Linked DNA regions of Thalassoglobus sp. JC818. The protein of the gene in region 2 interacts with the protein of the main gene of each other region in a pairwise test. Links are inferred from orthologs where the notes say so. Each region holds a gene or a part of one and is shown on either strand. Other genes may lie near its edges.

What was found. The genes of interacting proteins can lie anywhere in the genome.
Region 1: the proteins of uvrB (region 2) and uvrA interact in binary tests that used the Escherichia coli proteins (3 or more experiments, as listed by UniProt). The link is inferred for Thalassoglobus sp. JC818 from one-to-one orthologs.

The regions. Positions count from the first base shown.
Region 1 is NZ_JBFEFI010000003.1:261,994-270,487, forward strand. What follows is about bases 1,689-6,027. They hold uvrA (excinuclease ABC subunit UvrA), read left to right. Parts: upstream 1,689-2,074; coding sequence 2,075-5,827; downstream 5,828-6,027. Other genes in these bases: ispH (4-hydroxy-3-methylbut-2-enyl diphosphate reductase), read left to right, coding at 1,689-1,867; AB1L42_RS08950 (ParB/RepB/Spo0J family partition protein), read right to left, coding at 5,865-6,027. Outside these bases: AB1L42_RS08935 (DUF1080 domain-containing protein), read right to left, coding at 1-662; more of ispH, read left to right, coding at 929-1,688; more of AB1L42_RS08950, read right to left, coding at 6,028-6,812; AB1L42_RS08955 (glycosyltransferase family 39 protein), read right to left, coding at 7,051-8,494. UniProt on the Escherichia coli protein: The UvrABC repair system catalyzes the recognition and processing of DNA lesions. UvrA is an ATPase and a DNA-binding protein. A damage recognition complex composed of 2 UvrA and 2 UvrB subunits scans DNA for abnormalities.
Region 2 is NZ_JBFEFI010000001.1:911,672-918,718, forward strand. The notes cover bases 2,743-5,634. They hold uvrB (excinuclease ABC subunit UvrB), read left to right. Parts: upstream 2,743-3,083; coding sequence 3,084-5,186; downstream 5,187-5,634. Other genes in these bases: AB1L42_RS03285 (hypothetical protein), read right to left, coding at 2,743-3,007; AB1L42_RS03295 (hypothetical protein), read right to left, coding at 5,287-5,634. Also shown: AB1L42_RS03270 (ammonia-forming cytochrome c nitrite reductase subunit c552), read left to right, coding at 1-253; AB1L42_RS03275 (VOC family protein), read left to right, coding at 471-941; AB1L42_RS03280 (TIGR00730 family Rossman fold protein), read right to left, coding at 971-1,561; more of AB1L42_RS03285, read right to left, coding at 1,613-2,742; more of AB1L42_RS03295, read right to left, coding at 5,635-6,015; AB1L42_RS03300 (GNAT family N-acetyltransferase), read right to left, coding at 6,312-6,728; AB1L42_RS03305 (LysR family transcriptional regulator), read right to left, coding at 6,798-7,047. UniProt on the Escherichia coli protein: The UvrABC repair system catalyzes the recognition and processing of DNA lesions. A damage recognition complex composed of 2 UvrA and 2 UvrB subunits scans DNA for abnormalities.

The sequences.
Region 1 (8,494 bases), on a different replicon or contig from region 2:
ACGCGGATGTTTCGAAATGCGACTTCGGACTTGTGTCCGAGCAGAGCAATTCGTCCGGAGTGTCGTTCGATGCCGGGGTGCTCACGGTCGTCGAGGGGGCCTGCGGCGTAGGCTTTCTTCACGTCTCCATCCACGACGATCATCCCGTTGGTGATGATGGTAACTCGCGAACCAACACACCGGATTTCCTGTTCGTTCCATTCTCCGACAGGTTTCAGGAATCCCTGTTTCGCGGGGATCAGCCCGTATACGGAACCGTGTGTCTGATAGGGTTTCAGCTTTTTAGCGAAGTCGTTGGAATCGTCGATGAGTTGTATTTCCATGCCTTGCGTCGCAGCGTGTTGACCGGGTGGAACTCGCAAGCCGATTCCATTGTTCGCACCGGATGTCAGGCGAAATTCGAAACGCAACACAAAGTCACTGTAGTCGTTAATGGTTTCGAGGTTTCCCGATTGGTCGGGAACGGAGTGAAGTAAGCCATCCTCCACGTAATAAACATTCTTCGCACCTTGCCATCCGTTTAGGCTTTCGCTGTCGAAAAGCGAGACGAATCCTTCTTCGGACTCTGTTGAAAAAGGCGTCGTGGTCTCAGTTTGTGCAAATGCATAGCTGTGACAGCAGAGGGCGCTTAAAAGGAATGCGATCAGTTTTGTTTGATGCATAGTTGCTCCGTTTTCTCAGTTGGCAGAGAAAAGTGCGTAAGAGTGTGAGTCGAGCGCTTGTGCTGTGGCGGGAGGTGATTGCAAGCTGGCGGGTTCCGTCTGGAAGAACTCTGTGGCAATAGTACTCTTCGGCGATTGCATTGTTCCTGCGAGACATTGAAAGCTTCGCACTGGATTCCATGTGATCTTCCAGAGTAAACTTCGGTTTTACACCGGGCTCAGTCAACAATAAGTCGAATTGAAATTACGTTTCGGAAAGCATCTCCATGAAGATCCTGCTGGCGAATCCCCGTGGCTTTTGTGCGGGTGTCAACATGGCAATCGAGTGCCTTGATGAATGCATCAAAGCTTTTGGTCCGGACATTTTCGTCTACCACGAGATTGTTCACAACCGATACGTCGTGGATCGTTTCACGCAGCAGGGCGTGACCTTTGTTGACGAAATCGAATCCGTCCCTGAGGGAGCCATTTTGCTTTACAGTGCGCACGGCGTTTCGCCGGAGATTCGCGACAAAGCCCGTCAACGCGATTTGCGGACGATCGATGCCACTTGTCCGCTCGTTACGAAGGTGCATCTGGAAGCAGTGAAATACGCCAAGGCACACTACAACATCATCTTGATCGGTCATGAAGGACATGACGAAGTGATCGGGACAATGGGAGAAGCTCCCGAGAGTATTACTCTCATCGAGACTCCTGAAGAAGTGCAGGAACTTCCTTTCAAAGATGAAGACAAGATCGTCTATCTGACTCAGACCACATTGAGTGTCGAAGAAGCTGGCGTCGTCATCAAAGCGCTCAAAGAGAAGTACCCGAGCATCGAGTCTCCACCCAAAGAAGACATCTGCTATGCGACAACGAATCGACAACATGCTGTGCGACAGCTTGTCGAGCAGGTCGATCTTGTCATCGTGCTGGGAAGTCAGAACAGCTCCAACAGCCGCCGATTGATGGAAATCGGGCTGGCCGAGGGAACGCCTTCTCATCTGATCGATGGAAAAGCCGAATTGCGAGCGGAATGGTTTGAAGGAGTCGAAAACGTGCTGATCACCGCCGGAGCGAGTGCTCCAGAGGTTGTGGTCCAGGATTGTTTGACCTATCTGGTCGACAACTACGGTGCGGAAGTCGAGGAAATTACGACTCGCGAAGAGAGCGTCACCTTCCAGCTTCCTAAAGAGCTTCGACGACTTCAGTCGATGATTTAGTGTCTCAATTTTCGAATTCGTTCGTTGTTGGCTCCTGTTGATCTATGAGAAGCTCTTGACTGTCGCTTGGGAGTTGTCTTGGAAGTGCTGATCTCGCTCGCAGCGAGCTTTGATCGATCACTTTCCTCGCCGGTGCGTCTGCCTATACTTTCCGGAACCGAACATTTTTTCGGTTTCAGGATCAATTCTTAAAGGACTGACAATCGCATGCCGGCGGCAGACATTGAAATTCGCGGGGCCCGTGAGCACAACCTGCGAGACGTTTCGCTGACACTTCCGCGAAATCAATTGATCTGCATGACGGGCGTGTCCGGTTCCGGAAAGAGTTCGCTCGCTTTTGACACGCTTTATGCAGAAGGTCAACGTCGGTATGTCGAGTCTCTCTCGACGTACGCGCGGCAGTTTCTGGGCCAAATGCCAAAACCGGACGTCGATACCATCAGCGGGCTGGCTCCGTCGATTTCGATTCAGCAGAAAGTGACTTCGCGGAATCCGCGAAGCACGGTCGGAACGATCACAGAGATCTATGATTATCTTCGCGTTCTGTTCGCCCGGGTCGGTCAGGGCGTCTGTACTCAGTGCGGCGAACCGATCAGTGCTCAAACGACCGACCAGATTCTCGAACGCATTCTCTTTCTTCCGGACGGCACTAAGTTTCTGATTCTCGCTCCCATCGTTCAGCAGCAGAAGGGAGAGTTCAAAGACCTGTTCGCTGACTTGCTGAAGCAGGGGTTTTTGCGAGCACGCGTCGATGGAGAAGTTGTCAATCTGTCTGACGATCTGAAGCTCAAGAAGAATTTCAAGCACACGATCGAGATCGTTGTCGATCGCCTCATCGCATCGAAAGTTCAGCGAACTCGACTTTCGGAAGCGATTGAATCGGCGATCAAGCTCAGCGATGGAATGTTGATCGTTGCACCTTCTGACTGCGACATTCCAGAGAAACTCTATTCCGCAAAGTATGCCTGTGCTGCGTGTGGGGTCAGCTACGAACCTCCTTCACCGCAGTTGTTCAGCTTTAACAGCCCGCTTGGAATGTGCCCTGACTGCACCGGCCTCGGGGTGCGGCATGATTTCGACTTGGACCTTTTGATCTCGCAGCCCGACAAGCCGATTCTTAGGGGCGCTCTAGATCTCATGAAGGGTTCGAAGAAAATTGGTCGATGGAAACGGCACATCTTTCAGGGGGTGGCTTCCGCTATTGAGGAAGACTGCGATCTCCCCAAAGGCTCCTTTCTGAAAACGAAATGGAGCGACGTTCCGGCTCAGGCTCAGCAGTTCTTTCTGCACGGAATGGGAGCCCGGCACATCACGTTCTCGTGGCGACATTCGGGCGGAACATGGAAGCATGGCGGGACCTGGAACGGATACATTCCTGAGCTGCTTGAGGAGTACCGCAAAGCCAAGAATCCGATGCGGCGACGACAACTCGAAAAGTACATGCAGGTCGTCAATTGCCGATCTTGCGAGGGGCAACGTCTCAACCCGCAAGCTAGAAACGTCCTTATTCGCTCAACCTCAGTTTCCAGTTCCGAGATCCCGGAGACCCAATCGCTTCCCGGAGTGTGTGCACTCCCAATCGATGACGCCTGCCAGTTCTTCACCGAGCTTGAACTTGACGCAACGGGAGCAATGATCGCCGAAGAGGCTTTGAAGGAGATTCGTGGTCGACTCGTCTTTCTTCAGAAGTGCGGCTTGGGATATCTGACACTCGATCGAACGGCCCCGACACTGTCAGGAGGAGAATCACAGCGCATCCGGCTGGCGGGCCAAATCGGATCAGGCTTGGTCGGAGTTCTCTACATCCTCGACGAGCCATCGATCGGGCTGCATCCCCGCGACAACGAAATGCTGCTCGGAAGTCTTCTCGATTTGCGTGATCAGGGGAATACAGTTGTTGTCGTCGAGCACGACGAAGAGACGATGATGGCGGCCGACCACATTGTTGACTTCGGTCCGGGACCGGGTGTGCGAGGCGGCGAGATCATCGTTACCGGCACGACCGATGAAGTGATGAGTCACGATGGGAGTCTGACTGGAGCGTACCTCTCCGGACGAAAGAAGATCGAGGTTCCGAAAGAACGCAGACCGCGAACCAAGAACTCACTCAAGATTAGCGGAGCACGCCAGAACAATCTCAAGAACGTTGATGTCGAAATTCCGTTGGGAATGTTCGTGTGCGTGACCGGTGTCAGTGGCTCAGGCAAGAGCTCGTTGTGCAATAACATCCTCTGGGAAGTTTTGAACTCTGAGCTGAATAAAGGCCTCGGTCAGCCCGGTGCTCACGATTCCATCAAAGGCCTTGAGCATCTCGACAAAGCGATTGATATCGATCAATCTCCGATCGGCCGGACTCCGCGATCGAACCCAGCGACATACGTCAAACTGCTTGATCAGATTCGCACGTTGTACGCGCAACTTCCGCAGTCGAAACTCCGAGGTTATCAGCCAGGGCGATTCAGCTTCAATGTGGCAGATGGCCGGTGCGAAGCTTGCGAAGGACATGGCGCAACAAAACTCGAAATGGACTTCCTCGCGGACATCTGGGTTCCGTGTACGGTGTGCGAAGGGCATCGATTCAATCACGAAACTCTCGAGGTTAAGTATCGAGACAAGTCGATTGCCGACGTGCTCGAGATGGATGTTCAAGAGGCCATCGAACACTTCAAAAACCATCCGAAGATCTTTCGGTTGCTGCAGACGCTTCACGATGTCGGACTCGATTACATGAAACTCGGGCAACCTTCGCCCACGCTGTCAGGTGGAGAAGCTCAGCGAATCAAACTCGCGCGAGAACTCGGAAAACGTTCTACCGGAAAAACGCTCTACCTCCTCGATGAACCGACGACCGGGCTCCACTTTGAAGATGTGAAACGGGTCCTGGAAGTGCTGCATGGATTCGTCGAACAGGGGAATTCGGTTCTCGTGATCGAGCACAATCTGGATGTGATCAAGACAGCGGACTGGATCATCGACCTCGGTCCTGAAGGGGGGCAAGGTGGAGGTGAAGTCATCGCTGTTGGCACTCCGGAAGAAGTCGCGAACTGTCGAAATTCGTTCACAGGTGCGGCACTCAAGCCGATTCTGAAACCGAAAAGAAAGTCCACGAAGTCAGCCCGCAAGAAGGCTTCGACGTCAGCTGCTCGCCGAGCGAACGGAAAGTCCATCGATCAAATCAGCATTCGTGGAGCAGCTCAACACAATCTGCAATCGGTCGACATCACCATCCCCCGCGATCAAATGAGCGTCTTCTGCGGGCCGAGCGGTTCGGGAAAAACGTCTCTCGCGATGGACACTCTGTATGCCGAAGGGCAGCGACGATACGTGGAATCGTTGTCGGCGTATGCCCGTCAGTTTCTCGGTCAGATGCCCAAACCGAAACTTGACAACATCTCCGGGCTCTCCCCGTCAATTGCCATCGAGCAGAAAACAGTCGGAGCGACTCCGCGTTCGACCGTCGGAACCGTCACGGAAATCTATGACTACCTGCGTGTTCTCTTCGCAAGACTTGGAGACATGTATTGTCCCGAGTGTGGTTCACCGGTGACTCGTCAGACGACCGATGAGATCGTCGAGAAGATTCTTTCCAATCCCGATGGGACAAGACTTTACCTCGCAGCACCGATGCAGGTTCCAGTCGGTCAGTCGTATTCGAAGCTGTGGGATCGACTTGGGACGCAGGGATATCTGCGGGTGCGGATCAACGGGACAACTTACGAAGTCGAGAATGTTCCGCAGATTGATCATCGACGGAATTACCTCGTCGAAGCCATTGTCGATCGCGTCAAAGTCGACCCGGAAGCGCGAGGCCGAATCGCCGACTCGATCGAGACAGCTCTCGATCTCGGTCGCGGAGTCATTCACGTGATTCACGTCGACCGAGATCATGCCGAAGAAGAGTGGCTGACCGAACGGCTCTCCCTGAACTACTCTTGCCCTAGTTGCGATGCAGGCAAGTGACCCGATCAACCGGAGTTGATCGGGGATCGGCGATAAGTCAGGCGGCGCTGCGTCTCATTGTTTTGAGGAGACGTTCGAACTCTTGTGTTGAAGAGAACGGAATCTGAATCGTTCCGGAGTCTTTACCCTTCAGCTTGATCGAAACTTTGACTCCCAGCAGATCGCGAAGCTGCGCTTCGAGGGAGTTCATGTGATTCGTGCGTTCTGCCTCGCCGTTCGAGATTGGAATCGTTGCCTGTTCGCCTTCGCTTGACTCAGCTTGAGCTTCTTCTGTCGCAGGCTTCTGTAGAGCTTCCTTAACCGCCGCTTCGGTGTTGCGGACGGAAAGTTTCTCAGACTGAATTCGTCCGCAGAGTTCGAGTTGTTGTGACTCTTCGAGCGACAGCAAGGCCCGTGCGTGACCGGCGGTGATTCGCTCTGAGTGCAGCGCGTTTTTCACCGGATCGGGAAGTTCGAGCAATCGCAGCATATTGCTGATCGCCGATCGACTCATGCTGAGTTGTTTGGCCAACTCTTCGATCGTGCACTCGAACTGATCGAGGTAGTCCCGGAATGCTTGAGCTTTTTCCAGATCGTTCAGATCTTTTCGCTTCAAGTTTTCTTCGAGAGCAAACTCGCATGCGGTTTTGTCGATCACGTCGAGCACACGACACGGAATTTGTGTCAGCCCGGCTCGTTTGGCGGCCTGCCAGCGTCGCTCACCGGCGATGAGTTGATACGAGCCTTCATACTCCCGGACGATCACCGGTTGAATGACACCGTGCTCTTTAATACTCGAAGCCAGTTCGCCCAGCGATTCCTGGTCGAATTGCTTTCTGGGCTGGAAGGGGTTTCGGACGACTTTGTCGATTGAAACCTGTGTCAGTTCACCGGCAAGCTGTTCTCCCTCAGCCTGCTCGACGCCTGATGGAGCATTGTTTCCGAGGAGGGCACTGAGTCCACGACCAAGTCGGCGATTTCCTTGTGGTTGTTGATGCTCTGACATTGCCAGTCTGACTCCCTACAGACGAGTAGTTCTCGGCCGCACTCTCAGAATTGGTGCTGACCAGTCCGATCATCGGACCTGTTTCGAAAGTTCCGATATTAATGATTCGGACAATGAGCGACGATTCCTGAACTCTCCGGGGACGAGTTCGGAAAGTCTTTCTGAATCTTCAGCGGATGAGAATCTGGTCAGTCTAGTGTGATTGCAGATCCTGCATGTTCTGGCTCAGGTGAAACGATTATGGGCCGACGATTTTCCACAACTCGACCAGCTCCTCAGGATTTCCTTCAAGTTCTTGATCGGACCAGTTGTCGAATTTGACCAAGCGACTCGGTTGGTACGTAAACTGTTTGATCAACTTTGTTTGATGAGAACGGCTCGGGAGTTCTCGCTGTTCTGATTCTGCATGAGGCCCAGCGACGAGGTAGGTGGCAACCTCCGGATTCGGCTGCGCTGTTTGGAGCATTCCCAGTCCCTGAGCAGGCTGCGCGATGACTTCCAATCCCGGTGTGATCTGACTTGCCAGATGAAAATAGAGACCAGGCTCACCCAGCACATAGATGACATTCACTTTGGGCGGAATTTCGTCATTGGCTGCTTCGCTCTGAATGACTGCAGCAATCTCTTGAGCCAGTTTACGAAAGCCTGTGCGATCATCGTCTGATTGTCCTCGGATCACTCCAGCAACGCAGAGTGCGATGCATCCACCAATCAGTATTCGTTTGTTCCAAGGCTGCTCTAATAATTCAGTATCTGAAGCCTTGCCGAGAAGTCTTCCCTTCAGAATCTGATTGATACCGATGGCGCATGCGATGATCATCGCCAGATGCCACGGCATCATTAGTCTCGGATAAGGCTGATAGAATGGGATCGAGACAGTCATCCCAATCGCCCAGGCGAGTAACATCCACCAGCCCAGAATTGTCGGATGTTGCAGATCTTTGGGTACGCTTCGATGTTCTTCTCTACCCAGGCTGATTAACCCGAAGACGGCCAGGCAAATCAAAGTCGCCAAACCCCAATTCATGATCAGCGCGATGCCGAGACCTCCGAGGATGGTTCCCAATCCCAGCTTGGATAGCTTCGGATTGTCTTTCGAATTCACCATCGTGAATACGATTCCGAGAGCGATTCCCGGAATGATTATCCTCGACAGTTCTGAGTGGATTTCCATTTGTCGAAGTGCGGATTCGATCCACCCCGAGAAACCAACGAGGTAGCCCTTGTGATTCGCTGCGACGGCAGAGTAACCGCCGTATTGTTCGAGCGTGCTGAGATAGGGACACCACAACAGAAACGCTCCGACGCAGATGAGAATGCAAAGCAGAACTCGGGACGCCCAATATTTCCAGGCCGGTCGATCGAACACAATCCAGCCAGCCAGCCCGGCTCCTGTAATCGCGAGAGGAAGCCAGCCGTTGTACTTGGTCCACCACGCACCAGCAGTGAGTACAGAAGCTGCGACCAGCGCCAGGCGACTACGATCGCGAATCGCAATCAATCCAGAACCGACAGCCAAAACTATCAGCAAAGAAACCGGAGTCTCAGTTAAAGCGGCTCGGCTGAAGTCAATCAGAAATCCGCTGAGAGAGGCAATCGCTGCCGCAATTAAGGCAGCACTGTCTCCAGCCATCAATCGTGTACACCACCAGATCGCCAAGACCAGAAGTGTGCCGAGGACG
Region 2 (7,047 bases):
GCAGCTTAAACCAATTCTTGATCTGCAGAGAAAGGGAATGTGGCGTCTGGATTTCATCAGCAGTGAGAACTCCAAAGGATTTCACGCCGATCAGGAAGCAGCAAGACTGCTCGGTGAGTCAATCGATTACTGCCGTCAGGCTGAAGTGATGGCTCTGAAACTGCGTGCCTCAGAAGCTCCCGAATCAACCAGAGAAGTGACACCCATCGAAGGAGTAACACCAGCCAAAGAGGCACCAGTCGGGGCAGAGTAAGATCTTCTCGAGTGTCTCGTGATACCTTCAGACCACAATAACGATTGAGGATCAGCCTTCGCGCCGTTGTTCACTTTATGAAGTCGTGGAACGCTGCAGGCAGTCGAGCGAGTACCATGTTCGACGTAGATATCTCACTTGAGACGCATTAACCTTCAAGACTCATTTCTCGCAATTCACTGGTCCGTCAAACTCCCGTTCACAAACAGGCAATGCTATGAGCGTCAATCACGTTCCCGACGGTTACCACGCAGTTCAGGCATATCTCATTGTTCAAAATGCTGATGAAGCAATCGAGTGGTACAAAAAGGTGTTCGGAGCTGTGGAGCGGATGCGTCTCACCGGCCCTGGAGGATCAGTTGGACATGCCGAACTTGAAATCGGTGACTCGATCATAATGTTGGCGAGTGAATTCCCGGATATGGATGTGTATGGTCCGGAGCACTTCAACGGGTCCCCAATCAGCATGGCAATTTACTTCGAGGACGTGGACACCGTCTATCAACGTGCAGTCGACGCCGGAGCGACTGCGAAGCGACCAGTTCAGGACCAATTCTATGGTGATCGCAGCGGAATGATTGTCGATCCGTTTGGACACAGTTGGTCGCTGGCCACTCACATTGAAGATGTGACTCCCGAGGAAGTCCAAAAACGATTTGATCAAATGATGAGTGGCGGAAACGGCTAATCGCAGTCACTGATAGTTCAGGGAGACGATCACGTTTTCTCCCAAAGCGATTCATCATCGCTGGGAACACTGGTCGCATTCTCGAGCAGCGTGAAGAACTCATCGATCGATTCCACGACGGCCACCAACTTGCGATGGTTGTCGGACATAAATCCTTCACTGATTCCGTGATCGATCATTTGAATCAGGTGATCATAGTAGCCGTTCACGTTGAGCAGCGCGACAGGCTTTCGATGAAATCCAAGCTGCGCCCACGTCAGGATTTCGCAGAGTTCTTCGAAGGTTCCCAGACCGCCGGGCAATGCGATAAAGGCATCCGCTTCCTCAGCCATCATGGCTTTTCGTGTGTGCATTGAGTCGACAATTCTCATGTCTTGGACTCCCGGATGCGCTAATTCTTTCTGCTGCAGCGATTCCGGGATGACTCCGATGACCGATCCTCCGTGCTCCAAGGTAGCATTCGCGACGACTCCCATCAGCCCGATGTGTCCACCGCCGAAGACGAGCGTTCGCCCGGACTTTGCCAACCGTTTCCCCAACTCAGCAGCTGTCGATGAGTACAGCGGATTGCGTCCGGTTCTAGAGCCACAGAAGACGCACACGCTTTTAATTTCTGCCATCAAATCTCTTTCCGTCGTTTCTTCTTTCGTGAAGACTTTCAATGGGTTGCGTCAGGCTGGCATCAACGCAAACTGACCGATCGCCAGCGTGACATACAATCCCAAGCCACATCCTACCGCCAACCACAAGTATTTCCCGAGCATCGATCGAGCAGACTCGTGTGATTCTGCGCTCATTAACTGAGCCTGTCGAATTCCACCTGTTGCAAGGAGCAGATTGACGAGAAGGGTGACGATCGCCAGAGCGATGAAACCTCGATGAGGTTCGGTGAGATGCGTCAAAACCGAACGTTGATGCGGCAAGAGCAGGGCATTGAACAACATCAGTCGCCACCAGGCTCCCGGAAGCGGAGGAACACCGCAGAGACTGAGAGTCGCGGCCATCTCCCAGATTTTCGATTGCGATGGCCTTTCGTTTTCATCCTCCTCGCAATGCGATCGATCAAACGAAGACCAGACGTAGACGAATGCAGCGAGCGATTCGATGACGAGAATCAAACAAAACAAGCTGTCGGGCGAAGTCAGATTCGATGATTCCTCCCAAGACAAGCGAGGATTTCGAGCCGACCAGACGGACAGAACGGTTGCAAGATTTGCCTGGCCGAAAATCACATTCGTCAGAATTCTTCCTCTTGAAGTCGAGTCGATTTGCGATTGAAGTCGCAATCCCCACAGGCCAAGACAACAGATGGAGATTGCCGCGAGGAGAGACGCTTCTGAAGTCGTCCACTGACTCAGCAAGCTGAATCGAAACAGAAACACAGAAGCAGCCAGAACCGGCAAGATCGTGCGACTGAGGAGATTAGCGATCGAGGAATCTTCATTGCTCGCGGCATCACGTTTGATTGACATCCATTCAAGCGACGCGAACAGGCCCACGACAATCAGCAGCACGGAAGTCTTGCGAATCGGCTCGTACGAACTCAACTCGCCGAGCAGATAACCTCCCCACAATCCGCTCAGCACGATGATGGCCTGCCGCTTGTCGACCGACCGCTGCAACCGCCCCGAGGCAAATTCACAGAAGGTCCCCGCAAATAGACAGCAGGTGAGGGCAGCCATCAAGAGGATGGGAAGAGAGACAACACAAAGCGTCAACAGCGATCCGCACAAGAACAGGTATCGAGAAAGTCCGACGGATGAATCGTTAATTCCATCAACCAACTTGAAAATCGGAGCTGCCCAGAGTGCTGTCCCAGTCAGCGACAGCAACAACGACAAAAGCACGATCAGCGGACGATCTACCGGCAAAGTGAAAGGCACGTCCTTAGCGGCAGCGGCAAACAGACTTGCGATAGATGCTGTCACCGCTACGAGCAGTACCGAACCATTCAGAATTCGTCTCTGCCTGCCACTCATTGCGACGAGACAGCCAAATCCCCCTCCCACGAGATAGAGACCGCACATCACGATGATCGCGTTTCCAATTCCGGTCACGTCATTCAAAACCTGTTCATTTGTTTCGTAGCTGCTAGAATTTGCACATCATCGTCAATGCTCTGAATGAAGGCAATCGGCTGCCATGCCACGTTTTGAACTCGCTTCTGAATTTCAGCCCGCCGGAGATCAACCTGCAGCGATCGCTTCGCTGGTTGCAGGGATTGAAGAGGGAAAGAAGTCTCAGGTGCTGCTGGGAGCCACCGGAACAGGAAAGACGTTCACAGTCGCGAACGTCATCCAGCAGGTTCAACGCCCAACTCTGGTCCTTGCTCACAACAAAACGCTGGCTGCCCAGCTCTACGGAGAGTTCCGCGAGTTCTTTCCGAACAACGCGGTGACCTACTTCGTCAGTTACTACGACTACTACCAGCCAGAGGCGTACATCCCGCAGCGGGATATCTACATCGAAAAAGACGCTAGCATCAACGACGAAATTGACCGACTCCGTCTTTTGGCCACGAGCGCGCTCGTATCGCGACGGGATGTGATTGTCGTCGCCAGTGTCTCCTGCATCTACGGTCTCGGTTCGCCACAGGATTACCTCGACATGATGGTGCCGCTAAATGTTGGGGACACCATTGACCGAGACAGCTTCCTTCTGAAGCTTGTCGACATCCAATACGATCGAAATGACATCGACTTCCAGCGAGGAAAATTCCGCGTCCGGGGCGACGTCATCGAAGTCTGGCCCGCATACGAAGAATTTGCTTATCGAATTGAACTCTGGGGCGACGAAGTCGACAAGCTTTCGATTATCGATCCCATCAGTGGGGTCGGCAGCAAGTCCCTGAAGGACATCTACATTTATCCCGCCAAGCACTTCGTCATGCCTCAAAACCGCATCGATGATGCCATGGAAGAGATCAACGAAGAGCTCAATCAGCAGCTGGCGAAGTTTCAGAAAGAGGGCAAACTCCTCGAAGCGCAGCGACTCTCTGCGCGCACGCGTCACGACATGGAACTCCTCAAAGAAATGGGGTTCTGTCCGGGCATCGAGAACTACTCCCGAGCGTTAACCAAGCGTAAGCCGGGTGATCCGCCAGCGACGCTGTACGACTTCTTCCCGAAGGATTTCCTCTTTGTGGTTGATGAGTCGCACCAGACCATTCCACAAGTCCGTGCGATGTATCATGGGGACCGCTCTCGAAAGGAAACGCTCGTCAATCACGGTTTCCGCCTGCCAATGGCACTCGACAATCGCCCCCTCAAATTCGAGGAATGGGACCAGCGGCGCAACCAGACGATCTTCGTCTCCGCGACCCCCGCTGAGTGGGAACTCGATCAGACGAAAGGAGAAATTGTCCAGCAGATCATTCGTCCGACGGGGCTTGTCGATCCAGTAGTGCGAGTTCAGTCAGCACGCGGTCAAGTTCCTCACCTGATGGAGCAGATCCGCATTCGGGCCGAACGCGGTGAGCGAACTCTCGTCACCACACTCACGAAACGACTGTCTGAAGATCTTGTCAACTACTTGCAAGAGGAGGGCATTCGTTGTGAATGGCTGCACAGCGAACTCGACGCAATTGAGAGAGTCGAAGTTCTCCGCGAATTGCGAGAAGGCAAATTCGACGCTGTCGTCGGCGTCAACCTCTTGAGAGAAGGACTCGATCTTCCGGAAGTGTCTCTCGTTTGCATCCTCGATGCGGACAAGGAAGGTTTCCTGCGCAGCGAAACGAGTTTGATTCAGACAATCGGCCGGGCTGCCCGAAACGTGAATGCGGAAGTCTTTCTTTATGCAGACTCAGTCACGCAAAGCATGCAGCGAGCAATGGATGAGACAACCCGCCGCCGAGAGATTCAACTCAAGTACAACGCTGACCATGGAATCACTCCAGAAACCATTCGCAAAGCGATCAAACGCGGAATCGAAGAAGAAATCTCCGCACGCAAGATTGAACAAAGTGCGAGCGGTCGAGCCAGCGAAGTGGAATACATCAATCAGGAATACCTGAAGGAACTCGAAGCAGAGATGCTTCAGGCTGCCGAGAATCTCGAGTTCGAGCGTGCAGCCCATCTCCGCGATCGAATCTCTGATCTCCAGAAGCAACTCGACAAAGCGGATGGAGCCATCGCTGTTCCGAAAGACAGCGGACCGAAGGAGAAACGACAAAGCAAGTCACAGGGCAAACGCGGCAAAAAGAGAGGCTCAAGAAAACGCGTCCCTCGCCCACGTCGTGGTGATTAGACCACCTTCAATGAAATCTTCTTCGAGTGTTCCCGGCGCGATTTTCGGTGATCGAAGAACGCGCGCCATTGCGGACAATGAATGAAGTTATCGAAAGTGACTATTCAGATTTCTCGCTGTCGTCCGGTTTCTTTTTGTCTTTGTCGCTCGCTTGCCCGCCGGTGTTGTAGATCTTTGCGGACTCAAGGGGTTCTGCTTTTCGAACGACAACTGAATGCGCCAGCTTGGGATTCTTGTCGGTGTAGTAATACGTGACGGTATCGCCGGGCTGAATGAAGGTGCCGGCACTTCCGAGCACGACGGACACTCGCTGTTTTGTGGCTTGATTCGGATCCACAAGAATCTTCCCCGGCGAAACAGGGGGCACCGAAACGCCGACGTTTCCGCCTCCGACTGACATTCGCACTAAGTCCGTCGCATTGATCGTCAACGGATTCATACTTACGACGACTCCCGTGATCGTCATCTCAGACGCATCCTGCTGGAGCGTGCGAGTTTGCTGCCGAGCGGTTTGTTGAGGGCTGAGATGGACCGTCACACTCGCATTGCGAAGAGCCCCTTTGCCTGCGATGACGCCGTTGACTGTGATAACTGCGCCGGGACGGACAAATCCGGGATCACCGACTCCTTCAACACGGACGGTGGTCTTAGGCGTCATTGGAACTGGCCCCGTTTTGCCATCCTTCTCCATGACGATCCCATTTCGGGACACGCTCTTGACCGTTCCCTGCACGGGGTACAACGTGTATGTGGAGTAAGTCGTCACCTGGCCCAAAGCTGTGCTGGAAGCCAGACTCACTAGTAAAATCACTGAGGCGAGAGTCTTCATACGGCACCTGTTTCTATTCGAGCATTTTTTGATTTGGTGTGCACGATCTCGCACGAGCAAACACAGCTTTTTATCTTATGAAACAGAACAAGCGAGTGCACAGGAAAGAGCAACTTGCTCTAGCAAAAAACTTGTAATGATTCGTTGTACCCGATCCGAATCCTCATCGAAACTCTGCAGCTGGAAACTTCCTTGTGAAGCTTTCCCGGGACCTTGGTCGAGCAGTCAACCAAAAGAAACATTCGCAGAACTGCCGCGAAGAGAGATCGACGGGCCTGATTGCTCGGCGAAGCGGTTTACTTCGCTTCCGGACTGATCGTCCAGCACGAGTCGTGCTTTTCGAAACCAATGTGCGGGTAATAGTCCACTGCTTGAGGAGCGGACAGGAGAATCAGTCGCACATCAAGACCACTGGCAATTCGCGTTTGCCGAATCAGCTCCTTGCCGATGCCTTGCTTCTGGTACGCAGCATCGACCGCGAGGTCTGACAGGTACGTGCAATACGAAAAGTCTGTGATCGACCGGGCGATGCCGACGAGTTTCCCATCTTCAGTTCGGGCGGAGATGATGATGTCCGCATTGTCGAGCATGCCTTGTAATCGGTCTCGCTCGGAAAGCGGTCGCCGGGCTCCGAGGGTCGACCGCACGAGGAGATCTCTGAACTCGTCGAAGCCGAGTTGTCCTTCCCGCTGAAATGAAATCAATTCTGACACACGACCTCTCCGCAATCGTTGAAACTTTCATTCTGTGCCCGAACCGACGACAGAGATATCCGTGATGTGTTACTCGTGAGACTTCTGAACGATCTCAACGAGCCTCTTCATCGGCCCGGTCAGCTTTCGTCCTCGTTTCCACAAAAACACAATTTGCCGTCGGCCAAGTTGTTTTCGCAGCGATCGAACGAACAGCCCGTCACAGAGATGCCCGTCCAGACGGCCCGCGACAACTCCCACACCTAGACCGGCTCGAACACAGGCGATCGTGAAACCACTGTTGTCTGTTTCGACGGTTACTCGTGCATTCAGGTGCTCG